Regions from separate parts of the Sphingomonas astragali genome, predicted to be linked through region 1. Evidence: predicted binding sites of a transcription regulator. Region 1 holds the regulator's gene; each other region holds the start of a gene.
What was found. Region 1 encodes LexA, which represses DNA repair genes until DNA is damaged. Its sites were predicted from a motif close to GTTCCNCNCTTGTTCT; they were not measured.

Region 1 (7,707 bases):
GCCGTCGGCGCCGCATTGAGCCGGTCCGGCCGGTTGAGCGTGATCGCCAGCACATCGCCGCGCCGCTCGCTCAGGATATATTGGTAGGCCATAGGCCGTCGTCATGCGACAAATAGCGGGGACTGCATAGAGCCGGACATTGTCGGAGAGGACGCGATGAACAAGCGGCTGATATGGGGCGCGCTCGGCACGCTATCGATCCTGGCGGCGATCGGCGGAAGCTGGATTGCCTCGCTGCCGCCGGCGCCGGCCGCCGCCGCGCCGCCGCCGCCGATCGCCGCGGAGGAAACCGCCGCCACCCTCGCCGCGCTCGAGCCGCCGAAGCGCCGGCGCCCGCTGATCGCGATCGTCGGCATCAACGACGCCACCGAGACCACCGACTATCTGATGCCCTACGGCATCCTGCGCCGGTCGGGCGTGGCCGACGTGATCGCGCTGGCGACCGGCCCCGGTCCGGTGATGCTGTATCCAGCGCTCAAGGTCGAGCCGCAGGCGACGGTCGCCGCGTTCGACGCCCGGCATCCGGCCGGCGCCGACTATGTCATCGTACCGGCGATGAGCCGCGACGACGATCCGGCGGCGCTGCGATGGATCAGGATTCAGGCGGCCAAGGGCGCGATCGTGATCGGCGTGTGCGCCGGCGCCAAGGTGGTCGCCGCCGCCGGGCTGCTCGACGGCAAGCGGGCGACCACCCATTGGTATTATCTCAAGGAGTTGCGCGAACGGCATCCCGCCATCCGCTATGTTCCCGATCGCCGGCTGGTGGTCGACGGCAAGGTGGCGACCACGACCGGCATCACTGCTTCGATTCCGATGTCATTGACGCTGATCGAAGCGATCGGCGGGCGCGACCGCGCTGCCGGTGTCGCCCGGGACCTCGGCATCACGGAATGGGACGTGCACCACCGCAGCGCCGCGTTCCGCTTCAACCGCTCCTTCGCGCTGACGGTGATCGGCAATCGGCTCGCCTTCCACGAGGTGATGGGATTGGAGCTCAGGCCCGGCGTCGACGAGGTCTCGCTCGCGCTGGTCGCGGACGCCTGGTCGCGCACCTATCGATCGCGCGCGGAGACCTTCTCCGCCGCGCCCGGCCCGCAAGCAACGCGCGAGGGCCTGCACATCCTTCCCGACCGCGTCGCTGCAGAATGGCCCGGAGCAGGGCAGCTGATTTCGTTTGAGGGGCCGCCGGCGGAGGCATTGGACAATACGCTGCGCGACATCAGCGCACGATATGGAACGCGTACCGGCGATCTCGTCGCAATGCAGCTCGAATATCCGAGGAAGCCGGCCGATCAGCAGATCGCCTGGAACGGCGATACGCTGGCAACGCGGCTGCCCGCCCCGAGCGAATAGCGGCGAGCTAGCCCTCCTCTTCAAGGGAAGATTCCAAAGCTCAACCCAGTGGGTAACGCGCCCTCAACACCTTCCACGCCGCCCTGAGGCCGAAGGCATCGCCCCCCTTCGGCCGTCCAGCCTTGGCCGCCAGCCGCCAGGCGAACACGTCCATATGCGCCCAGGCGATCTCCTTCGGCACGAAGCGCCGCAGGAACAGCGCGGCCGTCACCGCCCCGGCGAAACCGCCGTCGGGGGCGTTGATCATGTCGGCGATGTCGGACTTCAGCATCTCGTCATACCCGTCCCACAGCGGCATCCGCCACAGCGGATCGCCCTCGTCGCGGCCGGCGCCGAGCAGCGCCTCGGCCAGCGCGTCGTCGTTGGCGAACAGCGGCGGCAGGTCGGGCCCGAGCGCGACACGGGCGGCACCGGTCAGCGTGGCATAGTCGAGGATCAGCTCGGGCCCGCCCTCGACCGCCTTGGCCAGCGCATCGGCGAGGATCAGCCGGCCCTCGGCATCGGTATTGGTGTTCTCGACCGTCAGTCCCTTGCGCGACCGCAGCACGTCGCCCGGACGGAAGCTCGCTCCTGACACCGCATTCTCCACCGCCGGAATCAGCAGATGCAGCCGCACCGGCAGACGCGCCTGCATCATCAGTCCGGCGAGCGCGAGGACGTGCGCCGCGCCGCCCATGTCCTTCTTCATCAGCCGCATCCCCGCCGACGGCTTGATGTCGAGCCCGCCCGAATCGAACACCACGCCCTTGCCGACCAGCGCCACGCGCGGGTGATCGGGCCGGCCCCATTCGAGCTCGATCAGCCGCGGCTCGCGTCCCTTGGCAGCGGCCTGGCCGACCGCATGGATCATCGGATAGCCGGTCTCAAGCTCGCGCCCGCGGGTGACGGTGAGCGTGGCGCCATGCGCCTTGGCGAGCGCAGCGGCCTCGGCCTCCAGCTCCTCGGGGCCAAGATCGGCGGCCGCGGTGTTGACGAGGTCGCGCACCCGCGCGGTGGCGGCGGCGAGCCTTGCCGTCTCTTCGATCGCCGCCGGATCGCTGGTGAGGAGGATGCGGGGACCGACCGGATTCTCCTCCTTGCGGTAGCGATCGAACCGGTGCTGCGCGAGCACCCAGCCGAGCCCGGCCGCGCCGACCTCGCCTTCGGCCAGGCGATAGGTGCCCTCGGGCAGCTGCTCGCCGAGCGAGGCGATGCGCCAGGGCGACCCCGGGGCCTCGTCGCAGACCAGCAGTATCGACCAGTCCTCCGCGCCCTCGCCGGGCAGGACGGCGCGATTGCCTGCCTTACCGGTGAGCCGATGCGCGGCGACGATGGCGCGGACACGCGGCGGCTGCTGGCCAAGCCATTCGGCCCAATTGTCGGGATGGACGACGATGATCGAACGCGCGGCCTGGCCGCGATCGGGCTGGAGCAGAGCAGTCATGCGGCGGACCCTAGCGAGGCGACGGCGAAAGGCCACAGCGTTCGTGCGGGGTTCCATAGTCGTCACGCCGGATGCGGCATCCGGGGCCAGGAGCGACATCGCCTGAGACTTCGGATCCCGGATCAGCCCGGGACGACGTCGGGTACGGCGGCCTGCGAAAACCGATCTGGCCCCAAAGAAATCGCTTTCCTAATTGGATTTGCCTTGCTTGGGTTCCTCGGCGGCTGCCGCGGGATAAGGGGAGCAAAGTGAACGAATGAAGCGCGACACCCTTCACTTTGAAGCTGGTTACGCGACAAATCCGCATGTCGATCGCCTCCGGACTCTGCCACGAACCAGCCGATGACCTCGCTCCTCTCCGTCGCCGAAGCGCAGGCGCGGCTGCTGGCGCTGGCATCGCCGGTCGCAAGCGAGCGTATATCGCTCCATGCCGCAGCCGGTCGCTGGGCGGCCGAGGACGTCCACTCCCGCCGCACCCAGCCTGCGGCCGACCTCTCCTCGATGGACGGCTACGCCATCCGCTTCGCCGACCTCCCCGGTCCCTTCCGCCTGGTCGGCGAGAGCGCCGCCGGCCGCCCCCATGCCGGCGGCATCGGTGCGGCCGAGACGGCGCGCATCTTCACCGGCGCGATCATGCCAGCCGGGGCCGACACCGTGCTCGTACAGGAGGAAGCGGAAGATCGCGCCGGCACGATCCACCTCACCGGCGAAGGGCCGCCGCGCCTCGGCAGCAGCGTCCGGCGGCGCGGGCTGGATTTCACCGAAGGCGGCGTCCTCATCACAAAGGGCGAACGCATCACGCCCGCTCGCGCCGCGCTGGCAGGACTGGGCGGCCATGCCGAGCTCGCTGTCCGCCGCCCAATCCGCGTCGCGATCGCCGCCACCGGCGACGAGCTGGTGCCGCACGGCGCACCGCTCCGCGACGGCCAGGTCCACGAAGTCAACGCGCTGATGCTGGCGACGATGCTCGCCGACCTGCCGGTAACGGTCGTCCCGCTCGGCATCCTCCCCGATCTCCTGGACGTGCTTACGGCTGCCTTCGCCGCGGTCGATGCCGACGTCCTCGTCACCACCGGCGGCGCATCGGTCGGCGATCACGACCTCGTCCGTCCCGCGCTAGAGACCGTCGGCGCCCATATCGACTTCTGGAAGGTCGCGCTGCGCCCGGGCCGGCCGATAATGGCCGGGCGGTTGAAGGATGCGGTGGTGCTCGGCCTGCCGGGCAATCCGGTCTCCGCCTTCGTTACCGCCACGCTGTTCCTGAGGCCCCTAGTCGTCGCCCTGTCCGGCGCCGCCGACCCCTTCCCCCGCACCCGCACCGTCCCGCTCGGCGAGCCGCTGCCGGCCAACGATTCCCGCGCCGATTACCTTCGCGCCGAGCTGCGCGACGGCCACGCCCATGCCTCGAGCATCCAAGACAGCTCCATGCTCCGCACCCTCGCCCGCGCGACCTGCCTGATCGTCCGCCCGCCCCATGCGCCGGCCGCGGCCGAGGGCGACTCGGCGGAAATCCTCGACCTCGCTTGACAGGAGGGGGAACAATCCGTAAACGTTCCGTGTCTGTTCTGGACGGAGGGACCGAATGCTCACGCGCAAGCAGCACGAGCTCATCTGCTTCATCGCCGATCGCCTCGCCGAAACGGGCGTGTCGCCCTCGTTCGAGGAGATGAAGGAGGCGCTCGACCTCAAGTCCAAGTCGGGGGTCCACCGCCTGATCAGCGCGCTCGAGGAACGCGGCTTCCTCCGCCGCCTGCCCAATCGCGCCCGCGCGCTCGAGGTGATCAAGATGCCCGAGCGGCCGCAGGCGAAGAAGGCCGGCGGGAAGACACTTGCACCAGAGTCAATTTCGTCAACATTTTCGTCGACGTCGCGCCTGCCGCAGCCGGCGAACGACGTGATCGAGGTCCCGCTGCACGGCCGCATCGCCGCCGGTATGCCGATCGAGGCGCTGGAGGGCGCGACCACGCTCCCCGTCCCCGCCGCGCTGCTCGGCGCGGGCGAGCATTATGCGCTGGAGGTCGCCGGCGACTCGATGGTCGAAAAGGGCATCCTCGACGGCGACTATGCGCTGATCCGCCGCACCGACGTCGCGCGCGACGGCGACATCATCGTCGCGCTGATCGACGACAACGAGGCGACGCTCAAGACCTTCTATCGGGAGGGCGCGATGGTCCGGCTCGATCCCGCCAACCGCGCCTATGATCCGCAGCGCTACGCCGCGCATCAGGTGCGCGTGCAGGGCAAGCTCGCCGGACTGCTGCGCCGCTACTGACCGGTACCCGACGCCTGCCGATCCCGAGGCGGCATGACGGTGGCGGGTCGAATCCAGGGATGGCGGCCGGCAGACGCGGCAACCGTCCGTATCCTGGCCGGATCGAAGGTCAGCGTCACGCCGCCCGACCGCGTCAGGAAGCCGCGGTCGAGCTTCAGCCACCGAGGTGTACAGCCCCGCGGCAGTCGCCGTTCGCTGACGACGACGTCCACCGTCCGGCAGGTGGCGATCAACGGCCGCGGATCGACCAGATACGTCGAGCGCGTCGCCAGCACCCGCCACCGCCGTCCGCCGCGCTCCAGCTCCGTCAGGCACAGGTCGGCGTTGCAGCGCGTACCCGCGACATCGTCGAGCACCGGCAGCTCGCCGTCGACGCCCCCGCCCTCGCTCAGCATGTCGCGGACATAGTCCCCCGCCCGCTCGCGCAGCAACGCCAGCCCACCGTCGCGCGTGCGCATGGCAAGGTGCCGCCCGTCGCCGGTGACGATCAGGTCCGGCGCCGGGGTCGCCAGCGCCCAGGCAGCCCCGAACGCGAGCGGCGCCAATCCACACCACCGCCAACGGGTTTTCCACAACATTGTCCACAGCCCGCCCGCCACCATCAGCGCGAAGGCACCCCGCGGCATCGCCGGCAGCGCCGCGACCGCTCCGGGCGCGTGCGCGGCGGTATGGGCGATCGACAGCAGCAGATCGAGCGCCCGCCCGCACAGCCACCAGACCGGCGTCCCCAAACCGCCGAGATCGAGCAGCAGCGCCAGCGCCTCGAGCGGCATGACCACGAAGGTGGTGAGCGGGATCGCGGCGATGTTGGCGAGCGCGCCGTAGAAGCCGGCCTTGTGGAAGTGGAACAGCCCGATCGGCATCAACGCCAGCTCGACGACGACGCCGGTCAGCAGCAGCGAAGCGAAACCCCGCCCGATCTTGCGCCACCGCGCCTCCTCGCGCGGCGCGAACCAGCCGCGCACCCGCCCGCCCTCGTGCAGCGCCACGATCGCCGTCACCGCGGCGAACGAAAGCTGGAAGCTGGCGCCCGCCACCGCCTCGGGCCACAGCAGCATCACGACCAGCGCCCCCGCCGCGACCAGACGCAACGTCACCGCCTCGCGCCCGATCGCGAGCGCCGCCAGTACCAGCAACGCGGCGACGCAGCTCCGGATCGTCGGCACCTCCGCGCCGGTGAGCAGGGTATAGCCGATCGCCGCCACCGCCCCCGCGCCCGCCGCGATCAACGGCAACCGAAACCGCAGCGCCAGCCAGGGACTCAGCGCCAGCAGCCGCAGCACCAGCAGCATCGTCGCACCGACCACCGCCGTGATGTGCAGCCCGCTCACCGACAGGAGGTGCGCAAGGCCGGACCGCCGCATCGCTTCGGCATCCGCCTCGGGAATGCCGCCCTGGTCGCCGGTCGCGAGCGACGCCGCGATACCGCCGCCCGCCCCTTCGATCCGGCTGCGGATATGCGCCGACAGCCGTGCGCGCAGGTCGCCTCCCGGCGCGTCACCGGCCTTCACCACCTCCACCGGCGCGAATCCGCGTCCGGTGGCACCGATCCGGTCGAACCACGCAACGCGCGCATAGTCATAGGCGCCGGGAACGGCCGGTCCCGGCGGCGGCATCAGCCGCGCCTGCAGCCGGATCACCGCACCCCGTGTTAGACCTTCCGGCACGTCCGCGTCGGCGAGGTTCACCCGCACATGTGCCGGCAACCCCGCCACGCCGACCGGCGCCAGCCGCAACCGCACCAGCTCGCGCGCCGCCAGCGGCTCCACCCGCTCCACGCGTGCGGTGAAGCGCGCGATCGCCGGACGCGCCAGCACCGGCGCCGCGACTCGCTCCGCCCGCCAACAGGCCAGGGCACAACCTAATGCGACCGCGAGCCCCCCGATCAGCAGTACCCGTCCGGCACGCGCTCCGACCGGCAGCACCACCCCAGCCGCCGCGATGCCGAGCCCGGCCAACACCACTGCGACCCACTGTCCAGCATCAGGCAGCGCGAACCAGGCGGCGATCCCCGCCCCCACCGCCACCGGCAGCCATAGGACGAGCTGGTCGCGCTCCGCCTCCAGCCACCGCTCGATCGCCGCCCCCGCCCCGCCCAGCCAATCGGACACGATTTGGCGCCGCGGAGGGTGCGTGCTAGGGGGCGCGGCGGCTGAGCTGGCCATTGAATTCACAGTCTGGGAGCATGCGCGCTTGGGCGCAACATCGACCTCGGGCGCGGGCGCGTCCGGTTCCGCTATCGTCACCCGTTTCGCCCCGTCGCCGACGGGGTTCCTCCACATCGGCAATGCCCGCACCGGCATGTTCTCGTGGCTCTACGCGCGCCGTCACGGCGGCAAGGCGCTGCTTAGGATCGAGGACACCGACAAGGCGCGATCGACCAAGGAGGCGATCGACGTCATCTTCGATGGCCTGAAATGGCTCGGCCTCGACTGGGACGACGAGCCCGTGTTCCAGTCGACTCGCGTCGAGCGTCACGCCGAGGTCGCGAACGAGCTGGTCGCGAAGGGCGCCGCCTACCGCTGCTACATGACGCAGGAGGAGCTGGCCGAGGCCCGCGCCGCCGCCGAGCGCGAGCGCCGGCCGTTCCGCCTCCAGTCCCCCTGGCGCGACGCCGACCCGTCCACCGCGCCCGACCGCCCGTTCGTCGTGCGGATCA
Region 2 (7,707 bases), on a different contig from region 1:
CAGCGATGCCAGCGCGACAGCCGGCTCGCGCCGATCGGCGAGCCCCAGCGGCACCGGCTTCTCGCCGAGCGCTCGCACCGCCCACAGCGCCTGCCGCCGATCGTGCCCGAAGCAGCGGAACGCATCCGCCCGCGCCAGCCGTTCGAGGATCGCCGGCCTGACCCCGGAGCGCCGCCACACGTCCTCGACCGAGGTGAAGGAGCCGGCGGCACGCGCCTTCAGGATCTTTCCCTCGACATCCTCCTTGCCGATTCCGCTCACGATTCTGAGGCCGAGCCGAAGCGGCGTCAGCGATGCCCATTCTGCATCCGTGCCGTAGAAGCCCCGATGTTTCTCGCGCGCTGCGGCCCGCGCAGTTGGCGCCAGGCACGTATCCCACTCGCTGGCATTGATGCATGGCGGCAGGAACTCGACGCCATGTTCGCGCGCATCGCGGACGATCTGCGCGGGGGCGTAGAATCCCATCGGCTGCGCGTTGAGCAGCGCCGCGCAGAACACGTCGGGATGATGCGCCTTCATCCACGAGGAAGCATAGGCGATCTTGGCGAAGCTCGCGGCATGGCTCTCGGGGAAACCGTAGTTGGCGAACCCTTCGATCTGCTTGACCATCCGCTCCGCGAAATCGCGGCTGATGCCGTTGGCGAGCATCCCGTCGATCAGCTTGGGCCGGAACTCGCCGACGGTGCCGTTGGCCTTGAACGTCGCCATCGCCTTGCGCAGCCGGTCCGCTTCGGCGGGCGTGAAGTTCGCGCCGACGATCGCGACCCTCATCGCCTGTTCCTGGAACAGCGGTACGCCCTTGGTCTTCTCCAGCACCTCGCGCAGCGGCTCATAAGGATATTCGACCTGCTCCTTGCCTTCGCGGCGGCGCAGGTAAGGGTGAACCATGTCGCCCTGGATCGGCCCCGGCCGCACGATCGCCACCTCGATCACCAGATCGTAGAATTCGCGCGGCCGCATCCGCGGCAGCATCGACATCTGTGCACGGCTCTCGATCTGGAACACGCCGAGCGTGTCGGCCTTGCAGATCATGTCGAAGGTCGCCGCGTCATCGCCCTGAAGCACCGGGTCGGCCAGCGTCATCGGCTGCCCCTTGTGCTCGGCCATCAGGCCGAACGCGCGGCGCATACAGCCGAGCATCCCGAGCCCCAGCACATCGACCTTCATGAAGCCCAGCTCCTCGATGTCGAGCTTCTCCCATTCGATCACCCAGCGGTCGGGCATGGCGGCAGGCTCGACCGGCACCAGGCTGTCGAGCCGGTCGCGCGTCAGCACGAAGCCGCCCGGATGCTGCGACAGATGACGCGGCGTGCCGATCAGCGCGTTGGCGAGCTCGATCGCCAGCGCGACGCGGGGATCGCCGGTGTCGACGCCGAGCGCGCGGCTGTGCTTCTCCTCGATGCCGTCGCCGGAGATGCCCCATACCTGCCCTGCCAGCGCGCCGGTCAGGTCCTCCGACAGCCCCAGCGCCTTGCCCACCTCGCGGATCGCGCCGCGGGAACGGTACCGGCTCACCACCGCGGTCAGCGCGGCGTGCTGGTGACCATAGGTCTCGTAGATCCATTGGATCACCTCCTCGCGCCGCTCGTGCTCGAAATCGACGTCGATGTCGGGCGGCTCGTGGCGCTCGGTCGAGATGAAGCGCTCGAACAGCAGGCTGTGCTCGATCGGATCGATCGAGGTGATGCCGAGCACGTAGCAGATCATCGAATTGGCGGCCGATCCCCGACCCTGGCAGAGGATGCCCTCGCCGCGCGCGAAGCTGACGATCGAGTTCACCGTCAGGAAATAGGGAGCATAGCCCATCTCCTCGACCAGGGCGAGTTCGTGTGCGAGCTGATCGCGATAGCGCTGCGGCGGATCGCCGCCGTACAGCCGGTCGAGCGCGTCCCCGGCCAGCCGCTCCAGCGCCTGCTGCGGCGTGCGCCCGGTCATGACGATCTCGTCGGGATATTGATAGTCGAGGTCGCGCGGATTGAAGGTGCAGCGCTCGACGATCGCCTCGACCGCCGCCAGCGCCTCCGGATGTGCGGCGAAGCGGCGGGCCATTTCCTCGGGCGGCTTGAGGTGCCGGTCGGCGCTGCGCTCGCGGCGGAAGCCCAGCTCGTCGATCGTGCATTTCTCGCGGATCGCGGTGACCACGTCCTGCAGCATCCGCCGGTCGGGCGTGTGATAGAGCACGTCGCCGGTCGCGAGCGGGGTCAGGCCATGGCGCCGGGCGGCTTCGGCGAGAGCGTTCAGGCGCAGCGCCTCGCCCGGCCGGCGGTGCAGGGTCAGCGCGACATGACCGCGCTCCCCGAACGCATCCGCCATCCAGCGCAGCGACAGCAGGTCGCCGTCGTCGGCCATCCCCGGCACCAGCGCGCCGACCAGGCCTTCGCTCGCCCCGGCGACGTCCTCCCAGTGGAGGAAGCACCTGCCCTTCTCGCCGCGCCTGGGATCGGCGCGCAGCTTGCCCTTGGAAAGCAGCCGGGTCAGCCGCGACCAGGCCGCCCGGTCCTCCGGCCAGACCAGCAGCGAGGCGCCGTCGACCAGGTCGAGGCGGCAGCCGGCGACCATGCGGATCGGATAGCCCTGCCGGGTGATCTGCTCCGCCGCGACCAGGCCGCGCACGATCCCCCCCACCGAGTTGCGGTCGCAGATGCCGAGCGCCGGCATCCTCATCAGCGCGGCCGCCGAGAACAGCTCCTCCGCCGACGACACGCCGCGCAGGAACGAGAAGTGGGTGGTGACCTGAAGCTCCGAATAGGTCATCCGAACACGCCGTGCATGTACCATTTGAGGTCGCCGGTTTCGGCGCGCTCGCCGTCGCCGCGGCGGTAGAGCCAGAAGCGCGCGCCGGTCTCGTCCTCGACCCGGAAATAGTCGCGCACCGAATGCCGCTCGGACGATCGGCGCCACCATTCGCCCTGGATGCGTTCGGGACCGTCGGCGCGGACGACGCGGTGGGTGATGCCGCGCCAGGTGAAGCGCCGGGGCGGATGGTCGGGCAGCTCGAACATGACGTTGTCGACCTCCTCGGGCCGCGCCAGCAGCCGCGCCGGCCGCGGCCACAGCGGCGTCCAGGGGTCGAGCGGTCCCAGCCGCCGCAATCGCGCGACGTCGTCGACCGGCAGCCGTGCCCCCGCCCGACTTGGCGGATCGAGCGGCGGGGCCGGAGCGACGCTGCGCTCGGGCACATCGCTCTCGACCGGCACGGCGCGCCAGGTGCGGGCACCGCGCGTCGCCAGCGCGTCGATCAGCGGCGCGAGGTCGGGCGCGGCCTCCTCGTCTAGCCGTTCGGTGACGGGCTCGGGCCCGAGCGGGTCGGCGGCGCGGACGACGAGACTCATCGCGTCGATGCCGTAGCCGGGCTCGACGCGTTCGATCCGGCGGGTCAGCAGCTTGAGGATGTGTACGCCGTCGCGGCTCGGGCGGGCGAGGCCGATGCGGATGCGCTGCGGCACATGGTCGACCCGCGCGGCGACGAGCTCGATGCGGCGCGCGCCCAGCCCCTCCGCGGCCAGCGCCCGGGCAAGGCGCGGGACCAGCACGTCCAGCCAATGCGCGATCGCCTCGGCCGTGGCGATCGGCTCGGCGAAGCGCTGGACGACCGCGATCGTCTCGCGCAAGACGATCGGGTCGACCGGCTCGACGATCATGCCCAGCGCCTGGTCGAGCCGTGCGACCAGCGCCTCCCCCAGCCGCCGCGCGAGCGGCGCGCGCGGCATCGCCGCGAGCTGGCCGATCATGTCGATGCCGAAGGTGCGCAGCAGGTCGATCGCCGCCTCGTCGAGCCGCAGCGCGCGGGGCGGCAGCGACGCCAGCATCGCCGCCTGCCCGCCCGGCGGACACAGGCAGAGCCGCGGCCCGTAGCGGGCGAGCGCATGTGCCGCACCCGGCGTGTCGGCGATCGCGACGCGCGCGGTGAAGCCGAAGTGCGCGAGCAGCCGGATCAGCCGCCGCGCCATCCCCTGCTCGCCGCCATGGAGATGGGCGACTCCGGTCGTGTCGATCAGCAGCCCGTCGTCGCCGTCGAGCGACACGGTCGGCGACCAGCGCCGCGCGAGCAGGATGGCGAGGCGGATGAGATCGGCGCGGTCGCCCTCGGGATCGGCATCGCGCACCGCCAGCCCAGGATACAACGCCCGCGCAGTGGTGAGCGCCATGCCAGGCATGATGCCTGCAGCCCGGGCCTCGGGCGAGGCGGCGGCGATCAGGATGCGGCTGCCGACGCGATGCGAGGTGACCAAAAGCTCCTCCCCGGCACCGGGAGAGGGGCCATTCGCTGCAGACGAATGGTGAAGGGGGGCCTCCTCAAAGGATGTCGTTCGTGGCCGAGCCCCCTCCACCATGAGCTTCGCTCGCGGCCCCCCTCCCCGTACCGGGGAGGAGCTGTCCTCTAGCGCCCATCTCGCGCCCGGCCGCCAGCTTCCCTCGCGCTTGGGGGGAGCCGCCGCCCACCCGCCCTCAGGCGGCGGCGCGGCGGCGTGTGTCGGCGCGGCCCGCCGCAGCCGTTCGATCGGCCAGTGCGGCAGGCAGAGCGCAGCGACCCGTTTCATCGCAAGCCTCCACGGTCCAGTTCCCCGGCTCGCCCCCGCGCTGGCGCGTGAGCTCGATCCGCCAGCGTGCCCGTCCCACGCCCTCCACCGGCAGCGGCGCCGACGGCGCGCTCGCCACCCGCCAGCGCGTCACCGCCGCCGAGGGAGGTCCGAGCGGATCGGCGCCGGCGCGGCCGTGGCGCCTCAGCAGCAGCGCGATCGTCCGCCCGCCCTCGGCGGCGAACTGGAGCCGCCGCGTCGCCGCCATCTCGGCCCGCTTGACCTCGCCGATCACCGCGCCGAGCCCGCGGTGCCGGAGGCCCTCCTCCATGATCGCGAGCAGATCGGCATCGTCCTCGGCCTCGGCATAGATCAGCCGGTGCGGCGCGAGGCCCGCCTGCGCCAGCCCCGGCGCGAACAGGTCGCGCCGCCGCACCACCCACAATACCGGGCCCCAAGCGCGCGCGGCGATGCCGGCGAGGAACAGGGTCGCCACGGCATCGTCCCCCAGCCCCGGCGAGGCGGCGGCGATCTCATGCAGCGCATCGAGCCTCAAGCCCCCGTCGGCCAGCGCCGCGTCGACCGCCGCCAGGCCGAATGGCAGCGCGGGCCGCCGGCGGAAGCCGCCGCTCTCGAGCCCGCGAAGCTCTTCGCGCAATCGGGCAAGGACCTGGGTTCGGGACAAACTCGCGACTCGGCAATGACAGATGTTCGTATTTTGTTCCATGCGGCCGACGAGTCAAGCGACGACGAGATGCCTCGACCAAGTCACGAGCGGCTCTGGACCCTTTGCCATCCTCCGGGCACAATCGGGCGCATCAGGGGGATTTCCGACATGACCTTTCGCTTGACGCTCGCGCTGCTCGCCACGACCTCCACGATCATGGCCGCCACCGCTTCCGCCCAGACGCCCGCCGCGGCACAGATCGACGCCTCGCCGCTCACCGCGCCCTGGCCGGGCCCGCACGGCGGCGTGGTGCCGTGGGACAGGATCAGGCCGGCAATGTTCCCGGCGGCGTTCGAGACCGCGATGGCCGCGTGCCGGCGCGAGATCCATGCGATCCGCGACAAGCGCTCCGCTCCCACCTTCCAATCCATCATCGAGCCGCTGGAGCTGAGCTGCGACACGCTCGACCGGGTGATGGCCGCCTGGGGCGTCTACACCAGCAACCTCGCCACCAAGGAGGTGCAGGCGCTGGACCGCGAATGGAGCCCGAAGCTCGCCGCCTTCTACGACGAGATCACGCTCGATCCTTTGCTCTTCCAGCGCATCAAGGTGGTCTACGACACGCGCGCGAGCCAGAAGCTCGATCCGCAGCAGCTCCGGCTCGTCGAGCGCATCTATCGCCGCTACGTCCGCTCCGGCGCCGCGCTGGACGACGCGCAGCGCGCCGAGGTGACGCGGCTCAACCAGCAGCTCGCCGGCGCCTTCGCCGAGTTCAGCCGCAAGCTGCTCGCCGACGAGGAGACCTGGATCGTCCTCGACGACGCGAAACAGCTCGACGGCCTGCCGGACAGCGTCAAGGCCGCGATGGGCGCCGCCGCCGAAGAGCGCGGGCTTCCCGGCAAATGGGTGGTGGTCAACACCCGCTCCTCGGTCCAGCCCTATCTCATGTACGCGAGCGACCGGGCGATGCGCGAGAAGGTGTGGCGGGCATTCGTCAATCGCGGCGACAACGGCGACGCCAACGACACCAAGTCCACCATCGCCACCATCCTCAAGCTGCGCCAGGAGCGCGCGAAGCTGCTCGGCTTCAAGAACCACGCTTGGTACCGGATGGACGACACCATGGCCGAGACCCCGGCCAATGCGATGGCGCTGATGATGCGCGTCTGGCCGGCGGCGGTCGCGCGCGTCCGCCAGGAGGTCGCCGACATGCAGGCGGTCGCCGGCAAGGAGGGCGCCGGCATCACCATCGCGCCGTGGGACTATCGCTACTATGCCGAGAAGGTGCGCAAGGCGAAGTACGACCTCGACGAGGCGGAGATCAAGCCGTACCTCGAGCTCGGCAATATCCTCGAGGGCGCCTTCTACGCCGCCGGCCGGCTCTATGGCCTCGGCTTCAAGGAGAATACCGGCCAGATTCCGGTGTTCGCGCCCGACATGCGCACCTTCGAGGTCACCGACCGCACGACCGGCCGCTTCATCGGCTATTTCTACTTCGACGCCTATGCCCGCTCGGGCAAGCGTTCCGGCGCCTGGGCGACGACCTATCGGCGGCAGCAGCGCCTGGGCGGCGAGCGCACCGTGCTCGCCTCTAACAACAACAATTTCGTCAAGGCGGCCTCCGGCGAGCGCACGCTGATCAGCCTCGACGACGCCAACACCGCCTTCCACGAGTTCGGCCACGCGATCCACTCGCTGCTGCAGAACGTGACCTATCCCGGCCTCGCCGGCACGCCGCGCGACTTCGTCGAATACCCGAGCCAGGTGAACGAGAACTGGCTGCTCACCCGCGACGTGCTCGACCGCTATGCCAGGAACGCGGAAGGGCAAGCGATGCCGCAGGCGCTGGTCGACAAGATCGAGCAGTCGCAGACCTTCAACCAGGGCTTCGATACCGTCGAGTATCTCGCCTCGGCGATCGTCGACATGAAGCTCCACGACCGCGACGCGGCCGTCACCGACGTCGCCGCCTTCGAGCGTGACACGCTCGCCGAGATCGGGATGCCGAAGGAGATCGTGATGCGGCACCGCCTGCCGCAGTTCGGCCACCTCTTCTCGTCGGACGCCTATTCGGCGGGCTATTATTCCTACCTCTGGTCGGAGACGATGGACGCCGACACCTGGGCCGCGTTCGAGGACGCCGGCAACGTCTGGGACAAGGCGACCGCCGACCGCTTCCGCACGACGCTGCTGTCGACCGGCAACGAGACCGACCGCAAGGCGGCCTACCGTGCCTTCCGCGGCCGTGATCCGGATGTGACCGCGCTGTTCAGGCGGCGCGGGTTTCCTGTGGAATGAGGACCTTCCCGTGAGATCGGCCGGCGACGGCCGTCGGGCGCCGATTTCAGCGTGGCTGAAACGCAGTCAGTGCTCCTGCGAAGGCAGGAGCTCAGGCCGCAAGCACGCCTCCGTGATCCGGGGCTCCTGCTTTCGCAGGACACGCTTCCACTTCATTCGGACAGACTCTGGCCGATATCGTCCGAACCGGCGCCGAGCGACAGTGCGCCCGCCAGCGCCTCG
Region 3 (7,707 bases), 260 kb from region 1:
TACATGACCTTCGCGTCGCTGTTCATCGCCCAGGCCTATGGCATCCACCTCGACCTCGGCACGCAGATCGCGATGCTGCTGACGCTGATGATCACGTCGAAGGGCATCGCCGGCGTGCCGCGCGCCAGCCTGGTGGTAATCGCGGCGACGCTCAACCAGTTCAACCTGCCCGAGGCCGGGCTGCTGCTGGTGCTGGCGGTGGACCATTTCCTCGACATGGGACGATCGGCGACCAACGTCGTCGGCAACGCCGTCGCAGCGAGCGTGGTGGCGCGCTGGGAAGGCGGGCTCGATCCGGCCGAATCGCCGGTGATCGAGCCCAGGCCGGCGCCGACCGGCGGCGGGCCGGTGGAGGATAGCGACAGCTTTCGGCAGGGGTAAGCCGGTGTTCTCGTTCCCGCGAACGAAGCCTGCGACGGCTTAAGCATAGGCATAAGGCCCCCCGGCCTCGAGCGCGGACTGATAGGCCGGGCGTGCGTGGATCCTGTCCAGCCACGCGATCGTCGCCGGACGCGAGGCGTCGAGGCCGGCGCGGTCGCGGGCAGCCTCCAGGGGATAGCTCATCATCACGTCGGCGGCGGTGAAGTCGTCGCCGGCGAACCAGGGGCGGCCCGCGAGCTCGTTCTCGATCCAGTCGAGATGGACGTCGATCATCGGCTGGAAGCGTTTCGTCGCCGTCGCGCCCAGCAGCGGCACGCGGCTCAGCACCAGCTTGGCGAACAGCACCGGCATCAGCGATCCCTCGGCGTAATGGAGGAAATGGCGGTAGCGCAGCGCCGAGTCGCGATGCGCCGGCGCGCCGAGCCGGCCATCGGCGTGCTCGACCAGATATTCGACGATCGCCCCGGTCTCCGCGACCACCCGTCCTTCGTTCTCGATCACCGGGGACTTGCCGAGCGGGTGTACCTTCCTGAGCGCGAGCGGAGCGAGCAGCGTCGCCTTGTTCCGCTCGTAACGCTTGACCTCGTAGGGAAGCCCCAGTTCCTCGAGCAGCCACAGCACGCGCTGCGACCGCGAGTCTTCAAGATGATGGACGATGATCGCCATGGTGCTCCCCCCTTCTAGCGTGTCGCCGACCATATCCATGCGGCGGCGGGGAAGTCGACGACATTGCCATGACGATAGCGCGACACCGCTGCGGCGAGGCGATCGAGCAATGCCGGCTGCGCTTCGGGAGGCGCCTCGCGGATCAGCCGCGCTGCGGGGCCGATGCGGCGGAAGAAGGCGACCGCATCCGTAACCGGGTCTTCGCCCTCGCCGGCGAGATAGGCATAGTCGACCGGAGTCGCGATCGGGTTGCGCCATCCCGCCTCACGGAGGATCGCGGTGACCCGATCACGGTCCGCGAACGCAAATGGTCCGGGCCCGGCATCGAGCGGCGGCGGCGCATGGCCGAGCACGGCGGCAGGAATCTCCTCCGCCCAGGGATTGAATTTGCGGTCGCGAAAGCAGGAGAAGACGAGACGCGCGCCCGGCGACACCGCCGCGCGTAGCCGGGTGAAGGCTGCGACGGGATCGGCGAAGAACATCACGCCATGGCGGGAGACGATGAGATCGAAGGGCGCACGGCGCTCGGCCACGTCGAGCGCATCGCCGACGACGAAGGCGAGATTGGCGTGGCCCTGCGCACGAGCGGTCGCGGCTGCGATGAGCTCGGCGGACAGGTCGATGCCGAGCACTTCCGCATCGGGGCGGGCCGCCGATAGCGCGAGGCTGGTGCCGCCGGCACCGCAACCGATGTCGGCGGCGCGGAAACGGTCCGGCGGCACCGCGGCGAGGATCGCTGCGTCGAGATGCGGCGTGAACGCGGCGAAGCTGCGGTCGGTGCGGCGCCATTCCTCGGCCCAGGTCCGGCCGACGGTGCCGGTCCATTCGATTGCTTCGGTCATCCATTCTCTCCTCGGCGAGGTCGGCTACTCAAGGAGGCTGGCCCTTGAACTGCCCGTCAAGGCAGGCACTAGGGCAGGCTCAGGTCGCGATACAGGGATTGGAGGTGGGTACGCGCCTCAAGCCGGTTTGCCTGTGGAGAGCCCCCACCCCAACCCCTCCCCTGAAGGGGAGGGGCTTATTTGCTGAATGCCGACCCATCTTGGACAAGCTCGGAACGAACGGAAATGTGGAGCCGGCTTGAATTCCGAGGGTGTTTCGGCATTCGAAGGTTCCGAAAGTTCCGGGAAAACGACATATCACCGCCCCTTCCCCAAACGGAAAAGGCCCGCCGCGCGGGCGGGCCTTTCCGGGAGCTTGCGGCGCCGGCCTGCACGTCCGCAGGCTGACGTCGCGAAACTGCTGCCTCAGAGATCATCGTCCCCTGCGTCGTCGTCGGTGCCGCCGACCATCATCTCCTCGGCGACCTGCTCGGTCCGGCCGCGGATCGCGGCTTCGAGCCGGGCGGTGATCTCCGGATTCTCCTTGAGGAAGGTCTTGGCGTTCTCGCGACCCTGGCCGATGCGGACGCTGTCGTAGCTGAACCACGCGCCCGACTTCTCGACGAGGCCGGCCTTGACGCCGAGGTCGAGGATCTCGCCGATCTTCGAGATGCCCTCGCCGTACATGATGTCGAACTCGACCTGCTTGAACGGCGGCGCAACCTTGTTCTTCACCACCTTCACGCGCGTCGTGTTGCCGACGATATCGTCGCGATCCTTGATCTGGCCGGTGCGGCGGATGTCGAGGCGGACCGAGGCGTAAAATTTGAGCGCGTTGCCGCCGGTGGTCGTCTCCGGATTGCCGTACATCACGCCGATCTTCATGCGCAGCTGATTGATGAAGATCACCATGCAGCGCGAGCGGCTGATCGAGCCGGTGAGCTTGCGCAGCGACTGCGACATCAGCCGCGCCTGCAGGCCGACGTGGCTGTCGCCCATCTCGCCCTCGATCTCGGCCCTGGGCACCAGCGCCGCGACCGAATCGACCACCAGCACGTCGATCGCGTTCGAGCGCACCAGCGTATCGGTGATCTCCAGCGCCTGCTCGCCGGTGTCGGGCTGCGACACGATCAGCTCGTCGATGTCGACCCCGAGCTTCTTGGCATAGACCGGATCGAGCGCATGTTCGGCATCGACGAACGCGGCGGTGCCGCCATTCTTCTGGGCTTCCGCGATGACGTGGAGCGCGAGCGTGGTCTTGCCCGAGCTTTCGGGCCCGTAGACCTCGATCACGCGGCCGCGCGGCAATCCGCCGACGCCGAGCGCGATGTCGAGCCCGAGCGACCCCGTGGAGATCGCCTCGACCTGCATCGTCTCCTTCGAGCCGAGCCGCATCGCGCTGCCCTTGCCGAACGCGCGATCGATCTGCGCCAATGCGGCGTCGAGCGCCTTCTGACGATCGGAATTGATGGTTGCCATGCCGGTATCGATGACCTTCAGGTTCGCTGCCATTGGGAAGCTCCGTCGCTAGGGCATCCACGCGCCCGGTTCAATGTCTTGCGGGCTTCTGTATCGCATTTGTTCCAACGGAACAAGGGTGGAACAAACTTTTTCCGCAAGGGCCCGGCTCCTGCCCTGCGGTTGACCGGCCAGCCGCCGCTGCGACATCGCGATACCATGACGACATCGACCCAAACCACCGCCGTCCGCGCCGGACTGATCGGCTACGGCTATGCCGGCAGGACCTTCCACGCGCCGATGATGCTGGCGACGCGCGGCCTGACGCTGGCGGCGGTCGTATCCGGCGATCCGGCCAAGGTCGCGCGCGACCTGCCCGACGTCGAGGTGGTCGCCGACCCGCAGGCGCTGATCGCACGGAATGACATCGAACTGGTCGTCATCGCCTCTCCCAATGCGAGCCATGCTCCCCTCGCCGCCGCGGCGCTGGGTGCGGGCAAGCATGTGGTCGTCGACAAACCCTTCACGCTCGACCTCGCCGAAGCGCGGGAGGTGGTGGCGCTTGCCGAGGCTCAGGGGCGGCTGCTGTCGGTGTTCCATAACCGGCGCTGGGACAGCGATTTCCTCGGCGTGCGGCAGAGTATCGAGAGGGGGCTGCTCGGGCGCGTCACCCATTTCGAGTCGCATTTCGACCGCTTCCGGCCGCAGGTGCGCGAGCGCTGGCGCGAGGCGCCCGGACCGGGGAGCGGAATCTGGTTCGATCTCGGGCCGCATCTCATCGACCAGGCGCTCCAGCTGTTCGGCCCGCCGCAGCGCGTACAGGCGGACCTGGCGATGCAGCGCAGCGGCGCGCTGACCGACGACTGGGCGCATGTCGTGCTCGATTATGGCACGCTGCGGGTGATCCTCCACGCCGGGATGATGGTGGCGGGCGGCAGCAGCCGGTTCGTCGTGCACGGAGAGAAGGGCAGCCTGGTCAAGCGCAAGCCGGACCAGCAGGAGGCGCAGCTGCTCGCCGGGATGGCGCCGGGCAGCGCCGGATGGGGCGCGGACGAGGACGAGATGCTGTTCTACGACGGATCGAGCCGGGAGCGGCGGATCGCGGCGCCCGCTGGGAATCAGCTGCGCTTCTACGCGGGAATCGTCGATGCCGTGCGCGGGGCTGCACCGAACCCGGTGTCGCCGATCGAGGCATTGGCGGTGATGGCGACGATCGAGGCCGGTCTCGAGTCGTCAAGACAGGGACGCACGGTCCAATTGGCGCTGACGGAGAAGGAACGCGCGGAACTGACCTCCGGACATGAAATCTGACGGTCGCTAGTCGGCCCGCCCCCAGCGCGTCCAATCGAGCATGTCGGGCGTCACCCAGCCGTAGACATAGTTGAGGAGGAACAGTCCCCACAGGATCGTCGCGACGATCGTCACGCGGAGCGCGACGCGGCTGGGGCGGAAGACGTGGGGCGCGCTCTCGGCCTGGCCGGGGACCAGCTCGGCGCCTGCCTCGTGCGCGGTGCGGACGCCGAACGGGAGCACGAGGAACACCGAGAAGGCCCAGAACAGGAAATAGATGGCGAGCGCGGATTTCCAGTTCATCGCGCGCGTCCTTTACGCCTCGATCACCAGCACGTCGACGACCGGCTTCTTGCCCGTCCAGCGCGTCGCGACGCGGCGGACGGCGAGGCGCAGGGCTTCGCGGAGGTTGTCGAGGCCCTTGCCGCGGCTGCCCTTGACCGCCCCGCTGGCGGCGTCGACCGCCTCGTCGAGGAACGGATCCTGGTCCTCCTCTACCGGCACGCCCTGGAGCCGCACCTGGGGCTGGCCGATCAGCGAGCCGTCCTTGCGGACCGCGACCGCGACCGAGATCTGGCCATAGGCGGCGATGCGGCGGCGCTCGTTGATGGTGGCGCCGTCCGCCGGCAGGATCACGTCGCCGTCGAGCGCGAGGCGGCCGACCGGCGCCTCGCCGATCTTCTCGGGCGTGCCTGGGGCGAGGCGGATGATGTCGCCGTCCTTCTGCAGCACGGCGCCGGGGACGCCGTTCTCGATGGCGAAACGGGCGTGCTCGGCGAGGTGGCGCATCTCGCCATGGACCGGCATCACCAGCTGCGGGCGGATCCAGCGGTACATCGCCTGGAGCTCAGGGCGGCCGGGATGGCCGGAGACGTGGACGAAGGCCTGGCGATCGGTGACGATCTCCACCCCCGCGGCGGCGAGCTTGTTCTGGATCTCGCCGATCGCGCGCTCGTTGCCCGGGATCTGCTTGGAGGAGAAGACCACGGTATCGCCGCGATCGAGCCTGATCGGGTGGCTGCCGTCGGCGACGCGCGCGAGCGCGGCGCGCGGCTCGCCCTGGCCGCCGGTGGCGACGATCAGCACCTGGCTGCGCGGCAGGTCCATCGCCGTCTCCCAGTCGACCGTCTCGGGGAAGCCCTTGAGATAGCCGACCGAGCGGGCGACGCGCAGGATGCGGTCGAGCGAGCGGCCGGCGACGCACAGCGTGCGGCCGGTGTCCTTGGCGACCTCGCCCAGCGTGGCGAGGCGCGCGGCGTTGGAGGCGAAGGTGGTGACGAGCACGCGGCCCTTGGCGGCCGAGATCACCTCGTCGAGCCCGGCGCGGACCTCGGACTCGCTGCCCGACGCCTCGGGGTTGAAGACGTTGGTCGAATCGCAGACCAGCGCGAAGATGCCCTTGTCGCCGATCTGGGTCAGCTCCTCCGCGGTCGAGGGCGAGCCGAGCAGCGGCGTCTCGTCGATCTTCCAGTCGCCGGTGTGGAAGATGCGGCCGTGCGGCGTCTCGATCAGCAGCGCGTTGCCTTCTGGGATCGAGTGCGCGAGCGGGACGTAGGTCACCGCGAACGGGCCGAGCTGAACCTTGCCGTCCTCGCGGACGACGTGGAGCTTGACCTGGTCGGAGATGCCCTCCTCATCGAGCTTCTCGCGGATCAGGCCGGCGGTGAACGGGGAGGCGTAGAGCGGAACGCCGAGGTCGGCGGCGAAATAGGGCAGCGCGCCGATATGATCCTCATGCCCGTGGGTCAGGAAGATGCCGACGAGGTCGTCGAGCCGCTCCTCGATGAAGCTGAGGTCGGGCAGTAGCACGTCGATGCCGGGATAGTCGGGGTCGGCGAAGGTCACGCCGCAATCGACCATCAGCCACTTGCCGTTACAGCCGTAGAGATTGACGTTCATGCCGATCTCGCCGGACCCGCCGAGCGCGACGAAGAGGAGTTCGTTGTTGGGATTGGTCACTGATATCCTTTTGGAATGTCGTCGCCCCGGCGCAGGCCGGGGTCGCTAAGTAATGCGCGAATACGCTGAAATCTGGCGGCCCCGGCCTCGGGTCCCATCAAAGTAGTACCTTGATGGGTGCCCTGCGCCGGGGCGACGGTGCTACTTCATATGGGCCCGCTGCCACACCAGCGCCAGCCCCTGGAGCGTGAGGTCGGGCTCGTAGACGTCGAACACGTCGATATGCTTCTCGAACAATATCGCGAGGCCGCCGGTGCTGATCACCTTGGCGGGGCGGCCGATCTCCGCCTTGGTGCGGGCGACCAGCCCCTCGATCATCGCGACATAGCCCCAGTAGATGCCGATGTTCATCTGGTCGACGGTGTTGCGGCCGATCACGGAAAGATTGCCCTTCGGCGCCTCGATCGCGATGCGGGGGAGCTTGGCAGCGGCGTTGACCAGCGCGTCGAGCGACAGGTTGATGCCCGGCGCGATGATCCCGCCCTTGTAGGCGCCCGAATAGTCGACCACGTCGAAGGTGGTGGCGGTGCCGAAGTCGATGATGATCGCATCGCCCGGATGGTGCCGGTGCGCGGCGATGCAGTTGAGCGCACGGTCGGCGCCGAGGTTCTGCGGCTCGTCGACGTCGAGCGCGAAGCCCCAGCCGCCCTCCCCCGCGATCATCGCCTCGCCGCCGAAATATTTGCTGGCGAGCATCTGGAGGTTGTGGAGCGCGCGCGGGACCACGGTGCCGATGATGACGCCGGTCACCGCCGACCGGTCGAGCCCCTCGAGCGCGAGGAGCTGGCTCAGCCACACGGCATATTCGTCGAAGGTGCGGCGCGGATCGGTGGCGATGCGCCAGCGCGCCCGGATCGCGTCCGGCCCCGGCGGCGCGTCGAGGTCGATCAGCGCGAAGACGACGTTGGTGTTGCCGGCATCGATCGCGAGCAGCATCTGGACCCTCTCGTCAAAGCAGGAAGACGTCGCCTGCGTGCATGACATGCCGGGCGCCGTCGGCCAAGCGCAGGATGAGCGCGCCCTGGCTGTCGAGCCCGTCGAACAGGCCGTCGACGGCGGTGCCGTCGGGCAGGCGCGCGGTGAGAGCGGTGCCGGCCGGATGGGCGCGCTCCAGCCAGCGCTGGCGGATCGG

Region 2: a site for LexA is predicted at 5,230-5,245, ahead of ACMGER_RS05515 (ImuA family protein). Genes of this name have one in related genera too.
Region 3: a site for LexA is predicted at 3,457-3,472, ahead of recA (recombinase RecA). Genes of this name have one in related genera too.

Annotation. Positions count from the first base shown of each region.
Region 1 is NZ_JBLFFH010000002.1:185,791-193,497, reverse strand. Features, by position in the region: gene ACMGER_RS09140 (enoyl-CoA hydratase-related protein) at 1-92, opposite strand, end outside; gene ACMGER_RS09135 (DJ-1/PfpI family protein) at 157-1,353, shown strand; gene ACMGER_RS09130 (leucyl aminopeptidase family protein) at 1,394-2,776, opposite strand; gene ACMGER_RS09125 (molybdopterin molybdotransferase MoeA) at 3,119-4,303, shown strand; gene lexA (transcriptional repressor LexA) at 4,359-5,048, shown strand; gene ACMGER_RS09115 (ComEC/Rec2 family competence protein) at 5,042-7,213, opposite strand; gene gltX (glutamate--tRNA ligase) at 7,242-7,707, shown strand, end outside.
Region 2 is NZ_JBLFFH010000001.1:1,102,273-1,109,979, reverse strand. Features, by position in the region: gene ACMGER_RS05525 (error-prone DNA polymerase) at 1-2,754, opposite strand, end outside; gene ACMGER_RS05520 (DUF6504 family protein) at 2,751-4,232, opposite strand; gene ACMGER_RS05515 (ImuA family protein) at 4,450-5,178, opposite strand; gene ACMGER_RS05510 (M3 family metallopeptidase) at 5,356-7,485, shown strand; gene ACMGER_RS05505 (thymidine kinase) at 7,638-7,707, opposite strand, start outside.
Region 3 is NZ_JBLFFH010000002.1:445,894-453,600, forward strand. Features, by position in the region: gene ACMGER_RS10420 (dicarboxylate/amino acid:cation symporter) at 1-381, shown strand, start outside; gene ACMGER_RS10425 (glutathione S-transferase family protein) at 421-1,047, opposite strand; gene ACMGER_RS10430 (class I SAM-dependent methyltransferase) at 1,062-1,889, opposite strand; gene recA (recombinase RecA) at 2,295-3,380, opposite strand; gene ACMGER_RS10440 (oxidoreductase) at 3,546-4,637, shown strand; gene ACMGER_RS10445 (DUF1467 family protein) at 4,644-4,919, opposite strand; gene ACMGER_RS10450 (ribonuclease J) at 4,932-6,515, opposite strand; gene ACMGER_RS10455 (type III pantothenate kinase) at 6,717-7,511, opposite strand; gene ACMGER_RS10460 (biotin--[acetyl-CoA-carboxylase] ligase) at 7,525-7,707, opposite strand, start outside.